DNA from 3 places in the Staphylococcus sp. Ze2 genome. Region 2 is predicted to be linked to each of the others. Evidence: riboswitches for the same ligand, from Rfam matches in the RefSeq annotation. Region 2 holds a riboswitch; each other region holds the start of a gene.
What was found. Region 2 has a riboswitch for thiamine pyrophosphate ahead of ACM591_RS10275 (ECF transporter S component). Riboswitches for the same ligand answer to the same signal wherever they lie in the genome.
Positions count from the first base shown of each region.

Region 1: linked by a shared signal. The riboswitch ahead of ACM591_RS02000 (thiamine phosphate synthase) and the one ahead of ACM591_RS10275 (ECF transporter S component) in region 2 are both predicted to bind thiamine pyrophosphate.
Region 3: linked by a shared signal. The riboswitch ahead of ACM591_RS09545 (3-oxoacyl-ACP reductase) and the one ahead of ACM591_RS10275 (ECF transporter S component) in region 2 are both predicted to bind thiamine pyrophosphate.

Region 1 is NZ_CP183486.1:476,409-483,904, forward strand. Features, by position in the region: gene ACM591_RS01990 (AEC family transporter) at 91-1,014, shown strand; gene xylB (xylulokinase) at 1,116-2,603, shown strand; TPP riboswitch at 2,753-2,862, shown strand; gene ACM591_RS02000 (thiamine phosphate synthase) at 2,922-3,515, shown strand; gene ACM591_RS02005 (NAD(P)/FAD-dependent oxidoreductase) at 3,502-4,608, shown strand; gene thiS (sulfur carrier protein ThiS) at 4,609-4,809, shown strand; gene ACM591_RS02015 (thiazole synthase) at 4,811-5,578, shown strand; gene ACM591_RS02020 (ThiF family adenylyltransferase) at 5,578-6,576, shown strand; gene nrdD (anaerobic ribonucleoside-triphosphate reductase) at 6,807-7,496, shown strand, end outside.
Region 2 is NZ_CP183486.1:2,182,852-2,190,347, forward strand. Features, by position in the region: gene auxA (lipoteichoic acid stability factor AuxA) at 26-1,327, opposite strand; gene graF (glycopeptide resistance-associated protein GraF) at 1,570-1,704, shown strand; TPP riboswitch at 2,067-2,168, shown strand; gene ACM591_RS10275 (ECF transporter S component) at 2,249-2,824, shown strand; gene ACM591_RS10280 (ABC transporter ATP-binding protein) at 2,837-4,246, shown strand; gene ACM591_RS10285 (energy-coupling factor transporter transmembrane component T family protein) at 4,239-5,045, shown strand; gene purD (phosphoribosylamine--glycine ligase) at 5,154-6,392, opposite strand; gene purH (bifunctional phosphoribosylaminoimidazolecarboxamide formyltransferase/IMP cyclohydrolase) at 6,413-7,496, opposite strand, start outside.
Region 3 is NZ_CP183486.1:2,024,487-2,031,982, forward strand. Features, by position in the region: gene ACM591_RS09520 (YfhO family protein) at 1-2,609, shown strand, start outside; gene rplS (50S ribosomal protein L19) at 3,018-3,368, opposite strand; gene trmD (tRNA (guanosine(37)-N1)-methyltransferase TrmD) at 3,471-4,208, opposite strand; gene rimM (ribosome maturation factor RimM) at 4,208-4,714, opposite strand; gene rpsP (30S ribosomal protein S16) at 4,957-5,223, opposite strand; TPP riboswitch at 5,437-5,535, shown strand; gene ACM591_RS09545 (3-oxoacyl-ACP reductase) at 5,644-6,396, shown strand; gene ACM591_RS09550 (LLM class flavin-dependent oxidoreductase) at 6,417-7,496, shown strand, end outside.

The sequences.
Region 1 (7,496 bases), 1.1 Mb from region 2:
ATTTTTTCAAAGGGGGTACTTATGTAAATTTCTCATTATTTCATAAGTATAAAAAAGTTAGTGGAATTAGGCAAAGGGGGCAAAATTAAAATGCACGAAATGTTGATTATTTTAGAGACTGTATTGTTGCCTATTTTTATTATGATTATAATAGGATATATATTGCAGAAAAAGTTTTCATTAGATTTAAAAACATTAGCAAAATTAAACATATACATATTTGTTCCTGGATTCATATTTGTGAAATTTTATAAGACAAATTTTGAAATCAAATTATTATTGTATATCGTATTATTCTTTATCATATACATAATTATTCTTTACGGTATTGGTAAGTTATTGACATATTTTGGTACAAAGGATAAAGGTGAAGCGACAACTTTAACGAATAGCATATTATTCTTTAATTCAGGCAATTACGGTGTTCCAGTAAATGATTTAGTATTTAAAGGAGATCCTTTAGCTATGTCTGTTCAAGTCATTGTACTTTCCTTGCAAAATATATTTACTTTTTCATATGGCATATTTTCAATACAAGCTGTACATATTGGGAAAATCAAGGCAATGTTGGGTTACTTTAAGATGCCTGTTTTATATGCTTTGATATTCGCCATTATTTTAAATTATGGTAACGTTACCATACCTAAGTTTATATGGACGCCCGCAAACTATATTGCAGATGCAATGATTGCAATTGCTTTAATATTATTAGGTGCTCAAATTGCTAATATTAAATTTAGTTTTAAATGGTCAAGTTCATATGTGTTTATATTTGTTAGGCTGATTGTTGGACCGGTAATAGCCCTTGTAATTATCAAACTGATGGGGCTTGAAGGTATCATAGCACAAGCGTTATTTATTACTTCAGCCATGCCTACGTCTGTTAACAGTTCAGTTATTGCCCAGGAATATGATAACTATCCTGAGCTTGCAGCAGAATTAGTCTTTTTATCAACATTACTGAGCGCAATAACCGTAGTCATCGTCATTTATATATCAAAAATATTATTCTAACTTCAGATTCATTGTAATATCATATTATTGGAATTTTGAAAGTTATTTCAATATGATACAGTTGTTGAATATTTAAAATCTAACAAAAGGAATCGATGATATTGAATGAAGCAGTGTTAGGGATAGATGTAGGAACAAGTTCAGTTAAAGTTATTTCCGTAAATAAAGAAGGAGAAGTTCTAGCTAAGGTTAGCGAAGAGCTTGATATTATACAACTTCAATCCGGATACAATGAGCAACAACCAGACGAATGGTTTGAAGCAACAAAATCATGTATTAGACAAATATTAAGTAACGATTCGTTGAATGATATCTTTATTCGTGGCTTATCATTATCTGGTCAAATGCATAGTTTAGTGGCATTAGATAGCGATAATAAGCCGATTCGAAATGCGATTTTATGGAATGATACTCGATCTACACGTCAATGTGCAACAATAGAACAGCACTTTGGTAATTATGTGTTATCAAATCCAGTGTTAGAAGGTTTTACACTAACGAAATTACTGTGGATAAAAGATAATGAACCTAACAATTGGAACAAAATAGCAACATTCTTATTACCAAAAGATTATGTGCAGTTTAGGCTAACTGGCAAAATAAATATGGAATATTCAGATGCTTCAAGCACACTATTACTAGATCCAAAACAAAAAAATTGGTCGAAGACAATTGGTTCAAAATTTGGTATCGGTGATATTTATCCAACACTCGTATCATCTGGAGATTTTATTGGATATTTAGAAAGTAGCTTAGCTAAATCATTAGGATTAAAAGAGTATGTAGCGGTTTTTGCGGGTGGTGGTGATAATGCATGTGGCGCACTTGGTGCGGGTGTTATCAAATCCAATGATACATTATGTAGTATTGGTACGTCTGGCACGTTATTAACTTGTGAAGCAGATGAAGGGAAGGCGTATCACCATAATTTACACTATTTCAATCATGTTGTAGAGAATAAATCATATGTAATGGGTGTGACGCTTGCTGCTGGAGATAGTTTGAATTGGTTAAAAAATCATGTGTTCCCTAATTTAACTTTCAATCAAATTTTAAGCTTAGCAAGTGAATCTACAATTGGCAGTGAAGGTTTGTTATTTGCACCATATCTCTCAGGTGAGCGTACACCACATGGCGATTCGCAAATTAGAGGTAGCTTTATTGGGTTAAGTACGTTACATACAAATGCAGATATAGCCAGATCAGTAATTGAAGGTATTACATACTCATTGTATGAAACATTGGTACATCTACGTGAAAAGGGGAAGGACATAACGCATATTACATCAATCGGTGGTGGTGCGAAAAATGATTTTTGGTTACAATTACAAGCTGATATTTTTAATACGAAAGTCAGTAAATTAAAATATGAAGAAGGGCCTTGCATGGGGGCTGCGATGCTAGCTATTATAGGATTGAATTGGTATAAAAGCGTAGAAAAGATAGTTGATCAATTTATTATCTATGATAGAACCTTTTATCCAAATAAAGCCCATCATGAACGCTATGTTAAATATTTTGAAGTATATCAAGAAGTCTATCGTCAGACCCGACCTATAACAGCACGTTTGTTAGAGTTGTCTTTATAAGTAAGACAATACATACTTATGCTAGCTGATATTAGGTACATGTGGTACGAATGTCAAAGTGAGACTTGAAATGTGAATCATTATAAGTTAGATTGTAAGTAATCGCTAAAACGTGTGAAATGAATATTTAATTTGAAAATTTAATAGATAGAAACCACTGGAAGTGCCTTTGATAAAGGCTGAGACCGAAGTAATAACTGAGGGATTCCTAGAACCTGATCCAGTTCGCACTGGCGTAGGAAAGTGGCGTTTTCTATGATAGAAGTAATCATATAACGTTATTTTTCCACCAGGAAAAATAACGTTTTTTTATTTGGAGTGATTATATTGTTTGTTGCTATTACACCATATCAAGATTTATCTGAATCACATATTAAGCATTACTGTGAAATCGAAGGAGTTATAGATTATTTATTAATTAGAACTCCAATGACTACTGAAGAAGTAATTCAGTGGGTTCATGAAATAATAAAAAATGGATTTTCTAAGGATAAGATTATTATTCATAGCGATATCAACGTAATCATACAATGTGACTTGTCGGCAATTCATTTTAGAGAAAATGACCCTCATATTGAGGAGGTACAAGCTAATTATCCCGATATACAAGTGAGTATGTCTACGCATCATAAAGATGGTGTTGCTAATGCTAAGTATTTAGGGATAGACTTTGTGTTGTTTGGACACGTATTTGAGACACCTTCTAAACCTCAGCAGACACCTAGAGCAAAGTCGGAGGTTGAAGGAGCGTTACAAATTGATATTCCGATTATTGCAATTGGAGGTATTAATCAACATACTATGCCCTCCTTACCTAGTGGATTTTCAGGAATAGCCGGTATTTCTATTTTTAATCAATATTCGAAACAAAAACTCATGAATATGAAGGAAGTGTGGGATGGACATGTATGATGTCATTATTATTGGATCAGGAGTCATGGGCATGTCAATCGCACGTGGGTTAAGTCAGTCTTTTGCGAATATAGCTGTGATAGATAGAGATGAAGCAGGTAAGCATGCATCTTATAAAGCGGGTGGAATGTTAGGCGCACAAAATGAATTCACCGAAAACAGTGCTCTGTTTAGTTTAGCAACAACTTCTCAAAAGATGTTTGAACCTCTGAGAGATAGTTTGTTGGAAGAGGTTGGCGTGGATATTGAGTATTTAAATAGTGGGTTAATAAAATTGGCTGCTAATCATTATGAGAATAAAAAGATTGAACAGCAATATCAATTTTTAAGACAACATTTTACATCTGTAGAACGTCTTAGCTCGACTGATGTTCAGCACATGTCCAAAGGAGCGATTACTTCAAAGCATACAAAGGGTCTTTATATGCCTGAAGATCATCAAATCAATGCAAATCACTACACCAAAGCGTTATTGAAATCACTATCACATCGACATATAGATAGGATATACCAAACAACTGTAACCCATGTTGAAGCTATAAAAGGCGGCTACCGTGTGGATACACAAAGTGAAACTTATTATACTGAAAAGTTAATTGTCACGGGTGGCGCTTGGACAAGCAGACTTTTACAACAATATTTACCTTGTGAAGCGGTTAGTGGTGTAAAAGGAGAAGTACTATTAGTAGAACAACCTAATTTAAATTTGGATGTGACCATGTTCCTGACAAATGGTTGTTACGTCGTTCCTAAATTAAAGAATAGATACTTAATCGGTGCAACAAGTTACTTTGATGACTACTCAGTTGGGGTGTCTAATTCAGGAAAATCATGGCTTAAGTCACAAGCTTTGCGTTATATACCTGATTTAAAAAATTGGAAAATTATAAACCAATGGTCAGGCATACGCCCTTATTGTCAAAATGAACATCCTATTATGGATGAAGTGAATAAAGACTTATTTGTCATTGCTGGCCATTATCGCAATGGAATTTTACTTTCACCTTTAATCGGTGAGCTGATAAGTCAGTGGATTATCAATGGGCATAGGCCAAAACAATTATATGATTTTAGATTAGCAGAGGTGAAATAAATGAAATGTAAGATTAATGGTGACGTATTTAACTTTGAACAGCCAATTAATATACAAGAAGTAATTCAATCATTAGGATTGGATGAAACACGCATTATTGTAGAGCACAATGAAACATTAATTAAGAGAGAACAATTTACATCTCGAATAGTCAATGATGAAGATAACTTAGAATTATTAGAATTTGTAGGAGGCGGTTAATATGTTTAAAATAGGCAACTTTACATTAAATTCAAGATTATTATTAGGTACAGGAAAATTTGAAAACGAAAAGGTACAAACTCAGGCTATTGAAGCATCAGAAACAGAAGTATTAACTTTTGCAGTGAGACGTATGAATTTATATGACAAAGATTTACCTAATCCATTAGCAAAAGTTGATCTATCGAAATTCATCACGTTTCCAAACACTGCAGGGGCTAAGACAGCTAAAGAAGCAGTCCGTATAGCAGAAATTGCTGATCACGCAGGCGTTTGTGACATGATTAAGGTAGAAGTTATTGGTGATGACGAAACGTTACTGCCAGACCCATTAGAAACATATGAAGCATGCAAAGTATTGTTGGAAAAAGGTTATACAGTCTGTCCATATATATCCAATGATGTTGTGTTAGCGAAACGCTTAGAAGAATTAGGTGTTCATGCAATTATGCCGCTTGCCTCTCCTATTGGCACGGGAAGAGGAATCAATAACCCATTAAATTTGCGCTATATTATTGAACGCGTTAATGTACCAGTAATCGTAGACGCAGGTATTGGTTCGCCTAAGGATGCTTGTCATGCGATGGAATTAGGTGCTGATGGTATTTTACTTAATACGGCAATATCAAGTGCAGCGGATCCTGTGAAAATGGCAGAAGCAATGAATAAAGGGATTAGTGCTGGAAGATTGAGTTATGAAGCAGGAAGAATACCTGTGAAGTATACAGCACAAGCATCGAGCCCAACTGAAGGTATTGGGTTCTTATGATAGAACGCTATAATCGACAAGTAAGATATCATCAGTTTGGTGAGCATGGTCAAAGCCAACTTCAAAAAACTCACGTCATGATTATGGGTGCCGGTGCACTTGGTAGTCACAGCGCAGAAATGTTAGTAAGGATGGGAGTAGGCTCACTTACTATAATCGATATGGATATTGTTGAATTATCTAATTTACATAGACAGGCGTTATATGATGAGTTAGATGCAGAAAAAATGCTGCCTAAAGTTGAAGCTTTAAAACATAAGTTGAATCAAATCAATAGTAACGTAGAAGTAACAGCAATTAATCGTGAAATAACCAATTTAAACATTGAAAATTTATTAACAACATATCATCCGCATATTGTTATAGATGGTATGGACCATTTTAAAATAAGGTATTTAATAAATGAATCTTGTAACAAGCAAAACATACCTTGGATTTACGGTGCTGCAGTTGGTAGTAAAGGTACTGTTTATGGTATCGATGATCAAGGACCATGTTTGAAATGTCTTCTTGAAACAATGCCCAGTACTGGTGAAAGTTGTGCAATAAATGGTGTGCTGCCACCAGTGATTTATCAAGTAGCTAGTATGCAAGTTTCCGAGCTAATGAGGTGGGTCTCTGGCGAAGCATTTTCAAAAAAACTTATAACTATAGATTGCTTTAATATGCAGTATAAATCTATGGATATTAGTGCTTTAAAACAAAGTGATTGTAATGTTTGTGAGAAACATGAATATGCATTATTAAACGATAAATATGACGCCAAGATAGAGAAACAATGCGGAGACATGTTCTTGTTACGCTTTAATGCCGACATTTTTAACCATACTGATTATTTACCTGTAACTGTAAAAAAATCTAATGATTTTGTGAAACTATTGGCGTATGGATCTCATGAAATCACCTTGTTCAAAGATGGGAGAATGAATATCTATGGTGTTGAAAATGAGGCAGAAGCTAAGAACATTTATAGAGTAATTGCAAAGAGTTTGAGTTGAATATAAAGTGATTTAAAACACTGACTAGGCAATAGGATGATTAACTATTGTGTAGCAGTGTTTTCTACATTTTTAGGTTATTAATATAGATATTTTGAAAACGCAATTAAAGTTCACGAAAACTTCGAAATGTTTTTACGAATTTGTGAACGGCTAGGTCATTCATTGAAACACTATATATTGTGTTGTAAATTGTAATAAGACACAATATATAGGAATGAGGGGATAAAATGAATAAACTCGAACAAGATTTAAAGAATTTAATAACTAAAGATCCTACAGTGATAAATGAAAATGCCAACAAGGATAGTGCCACATTTTCGACAATGAGAGATTTAACAGCCGGTGTAGTATCTAAATCATATGCGCTAAATTATTTATTACCAGAGCATGTTGCAACAGCTCATAAAGAAGGAGACATACATTTTCATGATTTAGATTACCATCCTTTTCAGCCGCTTACTAATTGTTGCTTAATAGATGCAGAAAGTATGCTCAAGCATGGTTTTCAAATTGGCAATGCAACTGTGACCTCACCTAAATCAATTCAAACAGCTTCTGCCCAACTCGTGCAAATCATTGCCAATGTTTCTAGTAGCCAATATGGAGGATGTACAATTGATCGGGTTGATGAATTACTAAGCCATTATGTTCAATATAATGAAGCTAAGCATCGAGGATTGGCTAAAAAATTTGTGCAACCACAAGACATAGAAACGTACGTTGATTATCGAGTTTCACAAGATATTGAAGATGCTATAGAAAGTTTAGAGTATGAAATAAACACGTTATATACGTCTAATGGTCAAACACCTTTTGTAACGTTAGGATTTGGGTTAGGAACAGATACATATAGTCGTAAAATACAACAAGCAATTCTTAATACTAGAATCAAAGGTTTAGGTAAAGATCGTATTACC
Region 2 (7,496 bases):
TTATCTGCTTCAATGTCCTAGTGCATTAATATTTACTTGGTTCACGTAATTTCATTACAAAAGCTACTACAATAGCAATTAACATAATTAGTAATATTGGTGTTATGAAAATTGATAGTAATAAGCCATGTACCATAATATTCACAAATTCAGTTAGTAATTTGAAAAATAATAAACTGACCATGAATAGTTGTAAATAGTAAAATCTATCTTTCAAGAAATTTGTTAATGTCGTTAATATATAAATAATGATGATAAACATTAACAGCAGCAATGTTATCCACTCAATTACGTATTGTGTTTGAGAAATCTCCCAATTGCCAGACACAAACAATGAATTTCTATTGTTAAATTCAATTAAAGTAAAAAACAATAGGACTGCGCCACAAAATAATTCTACATACGCTGATTTTACCCATTTTGGTATTTTCATCCAATTAGGAATATCATCCTCTTGAATATCAATTTTTTCTTTCCACTTCGTAATGAATTTATCTTTTTTATCTCTTGCTTTTTGAATATCTACACTTCTACGTGTCTTCCTAGTAAATTCTGTCGTTTTATCTTGTATGTTTTTCCACGTTTCTTTCGTTTGATTTGTTACTGTGCCTTTACTTGTTCTAGATAATTCCGGTTCTTCTTCACCAAGTTCTTGCTTAGTTAGTGGAAGGGATCTTCTTAAGAATAAAAAGTTCCAAATTGACATTTGACCTAGTAACCACATGATTATGAAAAATGTGTTCACACTTAAAATATCAATCGGTATAATTTCATCACTATCAATTCTTCCGTATAGCACAATTTGCGTGAGTAAATAACTAATACCATAACTGAAAATAATCCAAAGATAATGGTATTTTCTATGATCTGTATTTAACTCATCCTTATAAACGATGTAACCAATGTGAATTACAAATGGTATTACGAAAATAATAGCAAAGAAGCTATAAACTTGAGTCATTAATATTAACGTGATAATAAAGAACAATATACCAACAACTAAAAAGAATATTGAAATATCATAGTCGTATCTTGTTGTTCTAAATAGAGTGAAACCAAGCAAAATAACACCAATACCGAATAAAATGATTATAATGGCACTAATTACTGGGAAATTCCCAATATAATTGCTTATTACTCTAATTATTTCACCAAAGAATGCGTTTATAAAATCCCATACATTATGAATATGTAAGTCAATTTTACCCTTGTTATTTAATTTATCAATTAAAGGTAAATTAATTAAAATGATGAGACCTGTGAAAAGCGAAACGATGCCTATAATATAACTATACAATATCTCAGCGTGTTTCTTCAAAAAAGACATACCATTCACCTCAAAAGTTATTATATATTAACATTTAGTTCTTGTCTTTAAGAATTTAATAAATACGTCCATAGTATGATATAAATCGATGTATAGTCAACTTTCCACTTATATCATACATTTAAACAATAAATTGATTATAACTAAGACTAAAATTTAAATCACTAGTTTTGTTTGATTTTTTTATGTTGTGGTATGTATATATTATACAAGCCATATAGTTTAAAAGGAGTGTTTAATCTATGAGTAAAGAAGAATTAAACAAAAAAGCCGCAGAACAAGCAAAAGAAGCGGAAGATAAATTAAAAGATAAGAAAGAAAAAGCTGATGATAGTACAGAAGAAACTAAAAAGAATGTACAAGATTCATTAGACTAAATGTTTCAATAATATAAGTATCACGTGCTTTAAAATATAAATGTAAATTCGACAAGTGAGGGTAGAGCATAATTATGCTCTACCCTCACCTTCTTATGTGATTTTTCAATGTCATTTCATTAGTATAGATATGATATGCTTTAAAACAATATTTCTAGATGAAAACATTATATATTAAAATGCAATGCGATAAGATGTGTATTAATATAATAGCTCATCTTCGTCTTATATGAGCACCTTGATTAAATGATAGAATTATTAGCTCTAATGGCAGTAAAGTACATACATTATATATTAAATTTAATGGACAGTCTTGACATTATCCCACAAAAGTCATACATTATAGTTAAATTTAAAATTATCATTCGCACTAGGGGTGTTTTGTGACTGAGATGAGGTATACCCTCAAACCCTTTGAACCTGATCTAGATGAAACTAGCGTAGGAAAGTGTACTAATCACCTATTTTCAGGTATTTGTATGCCTATATTTTAACGCGCAACTTTCTAGAAGGTTGTGCGTTTTTTATATTAGGAGGCGTTTTAATGTCAAAAGGATTAAAGCTTTCAGAAATTCTAGTGACTGTATTAATTGCTGTTGTTTTTGCAGTTATTTACAACATATGGAATTTTGTGTATAAAGCGTTACAAGTTACAGGATTACATTTTGAAGAATTAACATATGGTGCTTGGTTCATGGCTGCTATCGTTGCATACCTAATTATTCCTAAAGCTGGTATTGCAATTTTAGCTGAATTTGCTGCTGGTGCCGGTGAAACTATTGTCATGGGCCGTTTTGATATAGCAACTATGGTCTATGCCTTATTACAAGGTGTAGCCTGTGAAATTGTATTTGCTATTTTCAAATATAAATCTCGTTCAGCAATGATTGCAATGCTCGCTGGACTCTTAGCTTCTATTTCAACATTACCTTTAGACTTTGCTTATGGTTATTTAGGTGAAATTGCAGGTTGGAATCTAACGTTATATATTGGCTTCAGACTTATAAGTGGTATCGTCGTTGCCGGCCTAATTTCCTACTATATTGTAAAAGCATTGGATCAAACGGGCGTAACCAAATTGTTTAGACCTGCTTCAGCAAGTGACTATGATAATTTATAAGGAGCAATCACGTTGATAGCTACAAAAAATTTACGATTAAAATATCCAAACGGTAAGAGAAAGATATTTGATAATTTATCACTTCAAATCAACGAAAACGAAAAAGTACTTTTACTAGGTCCATCAGGTTCTGGCAAAAGCACTTTGTTAAATGTATTAAGTGGCATTGTACCAAACCTTATTGATTTACCTATCAAATATGATGAATTGATTATCGATGATTCTAGTAGTGTTATATTCCAAGATCCAGATAGTCAATTTTGTATGCCTAAAGTTGACGAAGAATTAGCTTTTGTTTTAGAAAATCAACAAATTCCTCGCCACGAAATGGATGAACGTATAGATAACGCATTAAAAGCCGTCGATTTAAAAGTTGATAAAAACCAATACATTAATCAGCTAAGCGGTGGTATGAAGCAGAAACTAGCAATTGCCGAAACGATATTACAACAATCGAACACCTTATTTTTAGATGAACCTACCGCAATGTTAGATGTTGAATCTACTGCAGAATTATGGGGTAAAATCAAAGCCCTGTGGCAAGATCAAACAGTTATTATTGTCGAACACAAAGTGAATCATATATGGCAACATATGGATCGTGTCATCTTATTAAATTATGAGGGTGACATCATTGCCGATAACACGCCCGAGGAAATCTTGAATGAACATGAAGATTTGTTAACAGAATATGGTGTTTGGCACCCGAACGCATGGCAATATGCCCCACCAACTATGCATTTCAATAGTGGTAGCTCAAACTTAGACCTTGAATTTGATAATGTAACTATAAAACGTGGTAAGCGAAATCTTGTTAATATATCTCAATTAAATGTAGGTACTGGAGAATGGATTACAATTACAGGCGCAAATGGCTCTGGAAAAACATCATTACTCGAATCAATGATGCAATTAATTAAATATGAAGGACGTATGTTAGTGAATCATCGGCCTTTCAATAAAATTAAAGTAGCCGCTAAATATATGTATTTAGTTTATCAAAATCCAGAGTTACAATTCATTACCTCCTCCGTTTATGATGAAATTTATATTCAATATAGAAATAAATTTAATTCTAAACAAGAAGCTGAGACGCAGACTGAAGCGATGTTAGAAACGCTTAACTTGTTATCAGTAAAGTCTCAACATCCTTATGAACTTTCAATAGGTCAAAAAAGACGTTTAAGTGTTGCAATCGCACTAAGTTCATCATCTGATTTCATATTACTTGATGAGCCTACATTCGGCCTCGATAGTCATAATACATTTAATTTAATAAAATTATTTCAACAACGTGTAGCAAGTGGTCAGACTATTGTTATGGTTACACACGATTCAGAAATTATATCTCGTTATCCAACACGAAGACTACATTTATCACATCACGTCATAGAAGAAATGGCCGGTGATTCTTATGTTTGATATTTGGAAGAAACATTATACTTTTGTAGATGATGTAAATATAATTACTAAGTTAGCAATCGCTATTATTTTATTTTTCTTTGTTATATTTGTTCATCAATTTGATTTCATGCTCTACATTGTATGCTTGATGCTACTATTTTTGTTGGCTTTTAATGGTTTGCAATTAAAAATCACTTTAACTTTTGTTATTTTAACAATGCTATTCAGCCTCATATCTGCGTTGTTTATGATTTTTTATGGTGATGGTACGCACACACTATTCCAATTTGGTTTTATCCATATTACTTCAGAGAGTTTATATCGTGGCTTACATTTAGCCATGCGTACGACTACCATCTCATTTTTCGGGGTTTTAATTGCTTTCACTTCTCAGATTGTTTTAGTTTTTTACAGTTTAATGCAACACTTAAAAGTAAAACCTAAAGTTGCTTATGCCTTTATGGCAGCAATTCGTATGGTTCCACTTATGTTCATTTCATTAATACAACTTAGAAAATCATTAAAAATGCGTTATCAGTTAATTAACGCACAAAATTATCGTGGCTTTAAAAAATTAAAACATTTATTAATTCCTTTGTTAAGCCAAAATATTCGTAAAGCACATCAGCTATCTGTAGCAATGGAAAAAAATGGATTTAAAGATGGTCCAAGAACATATTATTATTATGCGCCTTTCTCGTATAAAGATTTTCTATTAATTTTAGTAATGGGTATCATGTTATTAAGTGCTTATTTATTAGCTCAATACATTCCCATTACTGGCATTGAAGATATACGTGTAACAGATATTTATTAAAAGGATTAACCACTTTTTAAGTAGACATATTATCCAAAAAGAAAAGCGATTGGACAAAATTTAAACCACTTTGTCCAATCGCTTTTTAATTTCATGATAAACTTTTAACTATTTTATTGCTTTATTACTAATATCTTTACGATAGAAAAGACCATCGCTTTCTATTTTGTCGACCGCTTCATAGGCATTAAATTTAGCTTCAGCAATATTTTCACCTTCGCCTAATGCTAATATGACACGACCGCCCGAAGTAACATACTCATCATTTTCTTTCTTTAAACCACTTATAAAGTAATCTCCATTTAAATTAAACCCTGATACTCGATGCCCTTTTTCATATTGTCCTGGATAACCTTTTGAAGCTAACATAACACCTACAACCGCATTATCTTTCCATTCGAAATTGATAGGCGCTTTTTCTTCTAAATCAATTATATGTTGCATCAAGTCGCTCTCCATACGTGTGAGTAGTACTTGTGCTTCAGGATCACCAAAACGAGCATTAAATTCTATTACTTTTGGACCGTCTGCTGTAATAATTGCGCCTATATAAAGCACACCAAAAAATGAATACCCTTCTTGGACCATAGCTTTGGCAATTGGTTGAGCAATTTCGTCGTTAGTACGTTTCAAGATTGATTCATCAATATGAGGTACTGGACAATAAGCACCCATCCCACCTGTGTTTGGGCCTTGATCATTATCGTATGCACGTTTATGATCTTGCGCAATACAATCAAATGGTACTGCGTAGTCACCATTAACCATAGTCATAAGTGAAAATTCTTCGCCTTTAAGGAATTGTTCAAATACAACAACACCCTTTTCTTCAGGATATAAAGTTTCTACACCTGCTTGTGCTTCTTCATAATTATTTGCAATAATAACACCTTTACCAGCAGCTAACCCATCTTTCTTTAATACAACAGGATATTCACAAGATGCAATATATTGTAAGGCACTCTGTTTATTAGTAATTTCTTTGTATTCTGCCGTTGGTATTTTATATTTTTCCATTAATTGTTTTGCAAATAATTTTGAACCTTCTATTTGCGCAGCAGCTTGATTTGGACCAAACACTTTGACATCTGCTGCTTGTAATTTATCAGTTAAACCTTCTGTTAGTGGTAGTTCTGGCCCAATAATCGTCCACGCTATTTCATGTTGTTGTGCAAATGCCACTATTTTTTCATGATCAGTTTCAGCTATTTCCGTATGGATTATCGCTACATCTGCCATTGCATCATTACCTGGGATAGCATGTATTTCATTAACGAGAGGTGATTGACTTAATTTATGTGCTAAAACATGTTCTCTACCACCTGCACCAATTACAAGTACTTTCATATAATATATGGCCTCCATTATTAATGTTTAAAGTGTCTAACGCCTGTAGTTACCATAGCAATACCGTGTTTATTTGCCATATCAATAGATGCTTGGTCTTTAATTGAACCACCTGGTTGAATAATCGCTTTAATGCCTGATTTAGCAGCTAGCTCAACAGTATCATCCATTGGGAAGAAACCATCGGAAATCATTGCTACATCGTCGTTAATTTCAATCGCACGATCAATAGCGATTTGCGCTGAGCCAACACGGTTCATTTGTCCTGCACCAATACCCATAGTTTGTTTGGCGTTACTTAATATAATTGCATTACTTTTAACTGAAGCAACTACTTTCCACCCTAGTAACATCGCATCCCATTGTGCTTCTGTAGGTTCAACATCAGTTACGACATTCATTTCTTCACGTTTCAAAGCTACATTGTCTTTATCTTGTACTAAGTAACCACCTGAGACTGATACAACTTCTTGTTCACTATTATCAATAGTCATATCAATTTCTAATAATCTAATATTTTTCTTTTGACTTAAAACATCTAAAGCTTCTTGCGTGAATTTTGGTGCAATAATAACTTCTAGGAAAATACCATGCAATGTTTCAGCTAATGATTTTTCAACTGTTCTATTTAAAGCTACAATACCACCAAAGATAGATTGGCTGTCAGCTTCAAAGGCATGTTGGTAAGCTTCATCAATTGAACTAGCAACGCCAACGCCACAAGGATTCATATGTTTCACAGCAACTGCTGCTGGTTGTTCAAACTGTTTAACAAGTGATAAAGCAGCGTCAGCATCTTTAATATTATTATAACTTAATTGTTTACCGTGTAATTGCTTAGCACCGGCAAGTGTATGTGATGCATCCGAAGTACGTACAAAATATGCAGACTGTTGTGGGTTTTCACCATAACGTAAACTTTCTTTATTATCTTTAAAATAATCGACAATTGCAGCATCATATTCATTTGTATGTTCAAATACTTTAATCATTAATGATTTACGATAATCTTCATCTAACTGGTCTTCTTTTAATCTATTTATGATTTCATTATAATCAGCAGGGTGAACTACTGTTGTTACGTGTTTATAGTTCTTAGCTGCT
Region 3 (7,496 bases), 160 kb from region 2:
TACTATGTATTATTTCGATGGGTGTTTTCGTTGCACTTCTTACATTCACACCTTATATTTATCGTTACCTAACCCAAGGCGTTGTTTTTAGTGGTTCTGGTGACGGTTATAGACAAATGATGCCTTTTCAAATGTACTTATATGAACATTTTAGCCAGTTCAAAAGCGCATACGATCATTCATTTGGACTTGGGGGCGATTTTGTACAAGATTTATCTTATTACTATTCAACCTCCCCCTTTACATATATTAATTTTATATTTGTATGGTTGTCGGAAGTAATATTTAATAGTAACCCAAGTCAAATTACTTTTTGGGCCAGTAATCAGTTAATCGTTGCCTTTATTAAAGGCGTAGCAACTTTTGTTATAACTTTTTATTACTTTAAATATTTAAAGTTTAAAAGTTATTCAATATTTTTAGCTGCATTGCTCTACGGAGCTTCTACAACAGTTATATACTTTAATTTTACGTGGTCTTACTACGGCGATTTGCTAATTTTTCTGCCATTATCATTATTAGGCATTGAACGTTTTTATAAAGAAAAAAAATTTGGTCTTTTTATTTTCGCAATAGCTTTAACACTTTTTTCAAATTTTTATTTTAGTTATTATGAAGCGATTGTGATATTAGCTTATGTAATTTATCGTTTTATATTCCCACATCCAACAGATATAGTTTCTCGCAAGCAGCAATTGTGGATGATTCCTATTGCAGTTATATTGAGCACATTAATTGGTATTTGGGGATTCTATACTGGAGTATCTTCATTTCTTAATAACGACAGAGTAAGTAATCCACATTTTAGTATAGAAATATTTACAGACTTTGCACGTCAGAAAAACTTTTTTAGCAATGGATTTTACATTACAGTATCGATGATCACTATCATTGCTTTATTTTCTTTCAAACTTTACAAACACTATTACTTTAGATTTTTTGCAATTGCAACATGGGTTATGTTAATTGGTTCATTAACACCTTATTTCGATAGTATGTTTAATGGTTTTTCAACTCCTGAACGGAGATGGATTTATATTTTCGCATTAACAACATCAGGATTGATTGCTTTATTTATTCAACATCTTTCTGAGTTAAATCTAAAATCTTATATCGTCTCCTGTTTACCAGTTTTTATAATTATGGGCACTATGTCATTTGTTGTGACTGATCAAAAAATTTCATGGATGGGCATATGTTTAATACTAATACTTTTCATAGCAGTTACATTGCTTAAAAAAGATCTATTGCAACAACGATGGGTTATATTTACCACCTTATGCTTGTTTATTGTGCAGCAAGCATTTATATTATCTAACAATCATTTTAATAACGTTAAAAACTACGAATCAACAATTTCAGCTATGCACGATGCTAAATATAAAAGTCCTGCGTTAACTAAAAAAATAAATATGATTAATCGGCAACATAATGACGATCCATTAAATCGAATTGATTATATGTCGCAATACGGTTTGAATTCGCCGATGCTATATCATTTTAATGGCACAGCGTTATATTCAAGTATATTCGATGGTGATATCTTAAAATATTACGATAAAACTTTACAAATCAACATGCACACTGATAAAAATAGTACGTATCGTTTATTATCTAATCGCGCTAATCTAATGGCTTTATGGAATGTACAAGATCGTATACGCCGTCCAAATGATTTAAATATCCCTTACGGTTTTAAACACGAAAGCACTGTTGAACATTCTAAAGAAGAATCATTTTTACATTCTACAAATCAAGTAGCATACCCGAGCGCACACATCACGGATAAAGTTTTCGATTCCAAAGACCTTAAATCACCATTAGACAGAGAGCAAGCCATGTTACAAGGCGTTGTATTAAATGATAGTAGCGTTTCATCCAATCAAACATTCACAGCCAATAAAAATTTATTAGCAGATGCGACATCAACATTTAGCAGCGCTCATAGAGATAAAGATAATCATTTAATCGTTTCTAAAGACAATGGAGGCATAAGTTATCATTTACCTAAATCTATTACCGACAAATACGAAGATATGTATGTCGAAATGGATGTAGAGTTGCTCTCACCTAACAAAGCACATGATGTTAGCGTTAACGAATATAGCCAACAACGCAATGAATTAAGCTACAAATATAGACGCTTTGTTACACCAGTAACCATGCGTGTTAAAGCAAATAAAGATTTAAATATTCAACTATCTAAAGGTGAGTATCGATTTAATATCAAAGGAATTTATGGTGAAGATTATCAAACGTTACGTAACGCTACAAAATCTTTAAATCCAGTCAAAGTTTCTCAACAACGTACTGGCTATACAGTAACTAAGCACAAAGAAGATGAAGGATACATTGTACTTCCTATGGCTTATCGTAATGGTATGAAAGCTTTTTCGGGCAAACAAGAATTGCCTGTCAAACAAGGTAACGGTATTATGACGGTGATTCTTACTGAGAAAGGTCAAGAAACAATCACCTTAAAATATACACCACCGCACACCATACTATTAATCACGCTGTCTCTTTTTGGCGTAATTTCCAGCATTGTCTTCTTATGGTGGTTAAGAAATAAATCTAAAAATAATATACGCGGTAGAAAATATCATTAAAAGTGCCAATACAAAATAAATTTCTTTATTTTGTATTGGCACATCGATATTAAAACATTACTCATTTAGCTAGTATACAAAACGCTACTTTTTAGTAACTATAAGAATATTTACTATCTATATACAGCTTGTGTAGGTCCAAATGGATATTTAGAGATCGTAGTCTCTATTTAAGCTCTATTAATCTCAGTAAAAGTTTCAAGATTTTTATATGTTATACATTGAAATAACTAACCATAATTAAAAATATATTCTGTTTATACTTACATCTTATCCCACAAATGTTAACTAGTACTCTTTGAATAACGAATTACATCTTGTATATTTATGTTCTTCTTTCTCATTGTCAGTAAACAAAAAAAGCGATCCTCATAAAGAGGACCGCTTTTTTTATGCTTATTATGCTGATTAACGAATTTCTTTAATTCTAGCAGCTTTACCACGTAATTCACGTAGGTAGTATAATTTAGCACGACGAACTTTACCACGACGTGGAACTTCAATTTTTTCGATTTTTGGTGTGTGTAATGGGAATGTACGTTCCACACCTACACCTGAAGAAATCTTACGTACAGTGAAAGTTTCTGAAATACCTCCACCACGGCGTTTGATTACTACACCTTCGAATACTTGGATACGTTCACGTGTACCTTCAACAATACGTACGTGCACTCTTAAAGTGTCACCTGGACGGAATGAAGGTAAATCTGTGCGTAATTGCGATTGAGTTACTGCTTCGATTAATTTGTGATTGCTCATTATTTTTCTCTCCTTCAACCTATGTTCTTGCCTTGACAAAATATAGCAGCGGATCATAGTGATTTTTCGTGTGTCGCACACTTAAAATATGTTAGCACATAGTCAGTCTTTTTTCAAATGCTTTTTATATCTTTCTATAATCTCTTTGTCTGCTTGTGACATTGTATCGTAATTCAAAAGATCTGGTCTCTTCGTCCAAGTTCTGATAATTTTCTGCTCATGACGCCACTTTTCAATATTTGCATGATTACCTGACAACAATACATCTGGAACACCCATCCCTTTATATTCACGCGGTCTTGTATATTGAGGGAATTCTAGCAAACCATCTTGAAACGAATCATCTTCGTGTGATTGTTGATTACCTAATACACCAGGAATTAGTCTAACAATTGCATCAGTCATTACCATTGCTGGCAGTTCTCCACCAGTTAATACATAATCCCCCATAGAAATCTCATCCGTTACTAAATGTTCACGAATTCTCTCATCATAACCTTCATAATGACCACAAATAAAAACGATATGCTCTGCTTGACTAAGTTCGTTAGCAATAGCTTGAGTAAATGGACGTCCTTGAGGACACATTAGTATAACTCTTGTATCAGCTGTCTTGTCGATACTATCCATCGCATTAAAAATGGGTTCAGGCTTTAATACCATCCCTTGTCCACCACCAAATGGGTAATCATCTACTTGGTTATGTTTATTTTCTGCAAAATGTCTAAAATCTACAGTATTGACTTGTAACACATCTTTTTCTTGAGCACGCTTCAGTATAGAATGATTTAACACGCCATTAAACATGTCTGGAAATAGAGTTAAATAATCAATCTTCATTAATCTAACAATCCTTCCATTGGGGAGATTTGAATACGTCTACCTTCGACATCAATTTCTTTAACTACGTCTGCAATATAAGGTATTAAATATTCTTTATCTCCTTTAACAACCCAAACATCATTGGCTCCTGTTTCAAAAATTTCTATAACACGACCAATTGGACTATCTTCTTCATCAAAGACCGTACAACCAATAATATCTGAATAATAATATTCATGTTCTCCTAATTCAATTTCCTCATGGTCACGTTCTTGAACTAACGTTTCTCCTTTTAGATGCTCAATATCGTTAATATTATTAATTCCTTCAAATGTTAACATATGCAGTCCTTTATGCATTCTGTACGAGGCAATCGTAAATGTTAATGATTCTTTGTCTTTACGCTCTATCTCAACGGTTTCCCCTGGCTGAAAACGTATATCAGTAAAATCCGAATTAGATTTCACCTTAATTTCTCCTTTAATCCCATGTGTATTTACAATCTTCCCTACTTCAACTTTCATATATGTTCCTCCATAATAATTTGGCTATTTCATTCATATTTGTTTATGTATATTCGCTATTTTATTAGCCTATTATAACACGTAAGTTCAATCACTGTGTCTCATTACATATAAAAAATAAAGCTTCTATAATATGACTTCATTTTTTATTTTTGTTCAACTATATTTGATATTTTTCAATAAAAAAAGAGCACCTCTGGAGGTACTCTTAGAAATATACACAATGTATATTAGGTTAAAAATTATTTTTGGTCATCAAATTTTTTCAAGATACCTTCTCTTGATAAAATGTTATGAACTGTATCAGTTGGTTTCGCACCATCTTTTAACCATTTAAGTGCTAATTCTTCGTCGATTTTAACTTCAGGTGCATTTACATTGTTAGGGTTGTAAGTACCGATTTGTTCGATATTACGACCGTCACGTGGTGCACGAGCATCAGCTGCTACGATACGATAGAATGGATTTCTTTTTGAACCTAAACGTGTTAAACGTAATTTAACTGCCATTTATATTCGCTCCTTTAATTTTCATAGTTTTTATTTTCTACAAGAAATAATAATAACAGTAATCCCCAACTTTGTAAAGAGTTTCTTCTTTACCAATTTCAATATTCTACAAATTTCTTTTCTCCAACTCAAAATGATATCGTATAAAATTTTAAATTATCCTAAACTTGACATTATTCACTAAAAAATATACATTGAAATTAAATTAAATAACGAATGCACTAGGGGTGTTTCTAACTGAGATGAGTCTGACTCAAACCCTTTGAACCTGATCTAGTTTGAACTAGCGGAGGAAAGTGTGAAGTCTAGCATATTTCAAAAACTTTTTGAATCACTACATATATGTTGATATTTCTAATACACAACTTTCTTTCTGAAGGGTTGTGTATTTTTTTTATGGAAAATTAAGGAGTGTATATAATGAACAAAAACGTAATAGTAACTGGCAGTAGTCGTGGATTAGGTGCAACCATAGTAAAAACACTAGCTCAGCATGGCCATAACGTTGTTATAAACTATCATAAAAGTGAAGCCGCTGCACAAAAACTTGTTGATGAAATAGGAACTCGACAAGCAATTGCTTTACAAGCAGATGTGACACAACGAAATGAAATTGACAGGTTAGTTGATGAAGCTACACAATATTTTGGCCAGATAGATGTTGTAATTAATAATGCACTAGTTGGATTTAAATTTGATCCTGTTCAACAAAAAGCATTTGCCGATTTGTCATGGGAAGATTATCAGCAACAAATTGATGGTACATTAAAATCAGCTTTCAATATATGTCAAAGCGTTATACCTCAATTCATCCAAAGACAAAAAGGTAACATCATCTCAATTGGTACTAATCTATTTCAAAATCCTGTCGTCCCTTATCATGAATATACAACAGCTAAAGCTGGATTGATCGGATTTTCACGTAATTTAGCTGCAGAATTAGGACAATATGGTATCACATCAAACATAGTATCTGGTGGTTTGTTAAAAACAACGGATGCAAGTGCAACTACAACAACTGAGGTCTTTGATTTAATTGCTCAAACAACACCACTCAAAAAAGTTACCGTACCACAAGATGTAGCTAATATGGTTGCATATCTCGTATCGGATCAATCTGATGGCATCACAGGGCAGAATTTTACAGTCGACGGCGGCTTAACAATGAATTAATAAGGAGGACTGAGTTATTTATGACACAAACAAAACATCTAAACATCGGTGTACTCATCTATGGATGTGGTCATCATCAAGCTGCATGGCGCATGCCTAATTCAAGCGTTGAACGTATTGGTGATATTACATATTATCAATCGTTAGCAATAATTGCAGAACAAGGGTTATTTGATGCTGTATTTTTCGCTGACAATCAATCGTTTCCTGCCACATCTAAAAGTGATATGCCAGCATTTTGGTTCGATCCTTTAGTTAATTTAACAGCATTATCGCAAGTTACTCAACACGTTGGACTAGTTGCTACAATATCTAGTACATTTTCTAACCCTTTTACAGCCGCTAGACAACTACTGAGCATCGATCACATTAGTCAAGGTCGCGCTGGTTGGAATTTGGTAACTTCGATGACAGATTTAGAAGCTGCAAACCATGGTATGGATCATTTACCTGAACATGAAGAACGCTACAAAAAAGCAGATGAATTCGCTCAAGTGATGAATCAATTACTTGAATCTTGGAGTGTTGATGACTTTTTACATAATAAAGAAGAAAATAGTTTAATTAATAATTCTGCAATCGCCCCTATCAATCACCAAGGTGCACATTTCAATGTTCAAGGACCACTAACAACACCAAGTAGCCCTCAAGGAAAACCAATTGCAATGCAAGCCGGTGCATCGGATCCTGGTATCGAATTGGCAACTAAATACGCAGACGCAGTCTATGCTGTCGCTTGGAATTTTGATCAAGCAAACAATTTTAAAAAGAAATTAAATCAAAAATTAAAACAACAGGGAAAGCCAGAAAATACTTTGAAAGTATTCCCTGGTTTAGTAACATATGTTGGACGATCATATGAAGAAGCATATGCAAAGAAACAACAACTTGATGAATCTTTAGAAGTTGATACAGCTTTAAATCAACTAGAGTTTTTTATTCGCCAAGATTGTCATAATTGGGATTTAGATGAACTTGTTCCATCATTACCACCCGCAGAATCTTTTAATGGTCCTAAAGGACGCTATCAAACTGTGTTAGAAATTATCAAAGATAAAAATCCAACATTACGAGAATTACTAGGCTATTTAAGCGCAGGT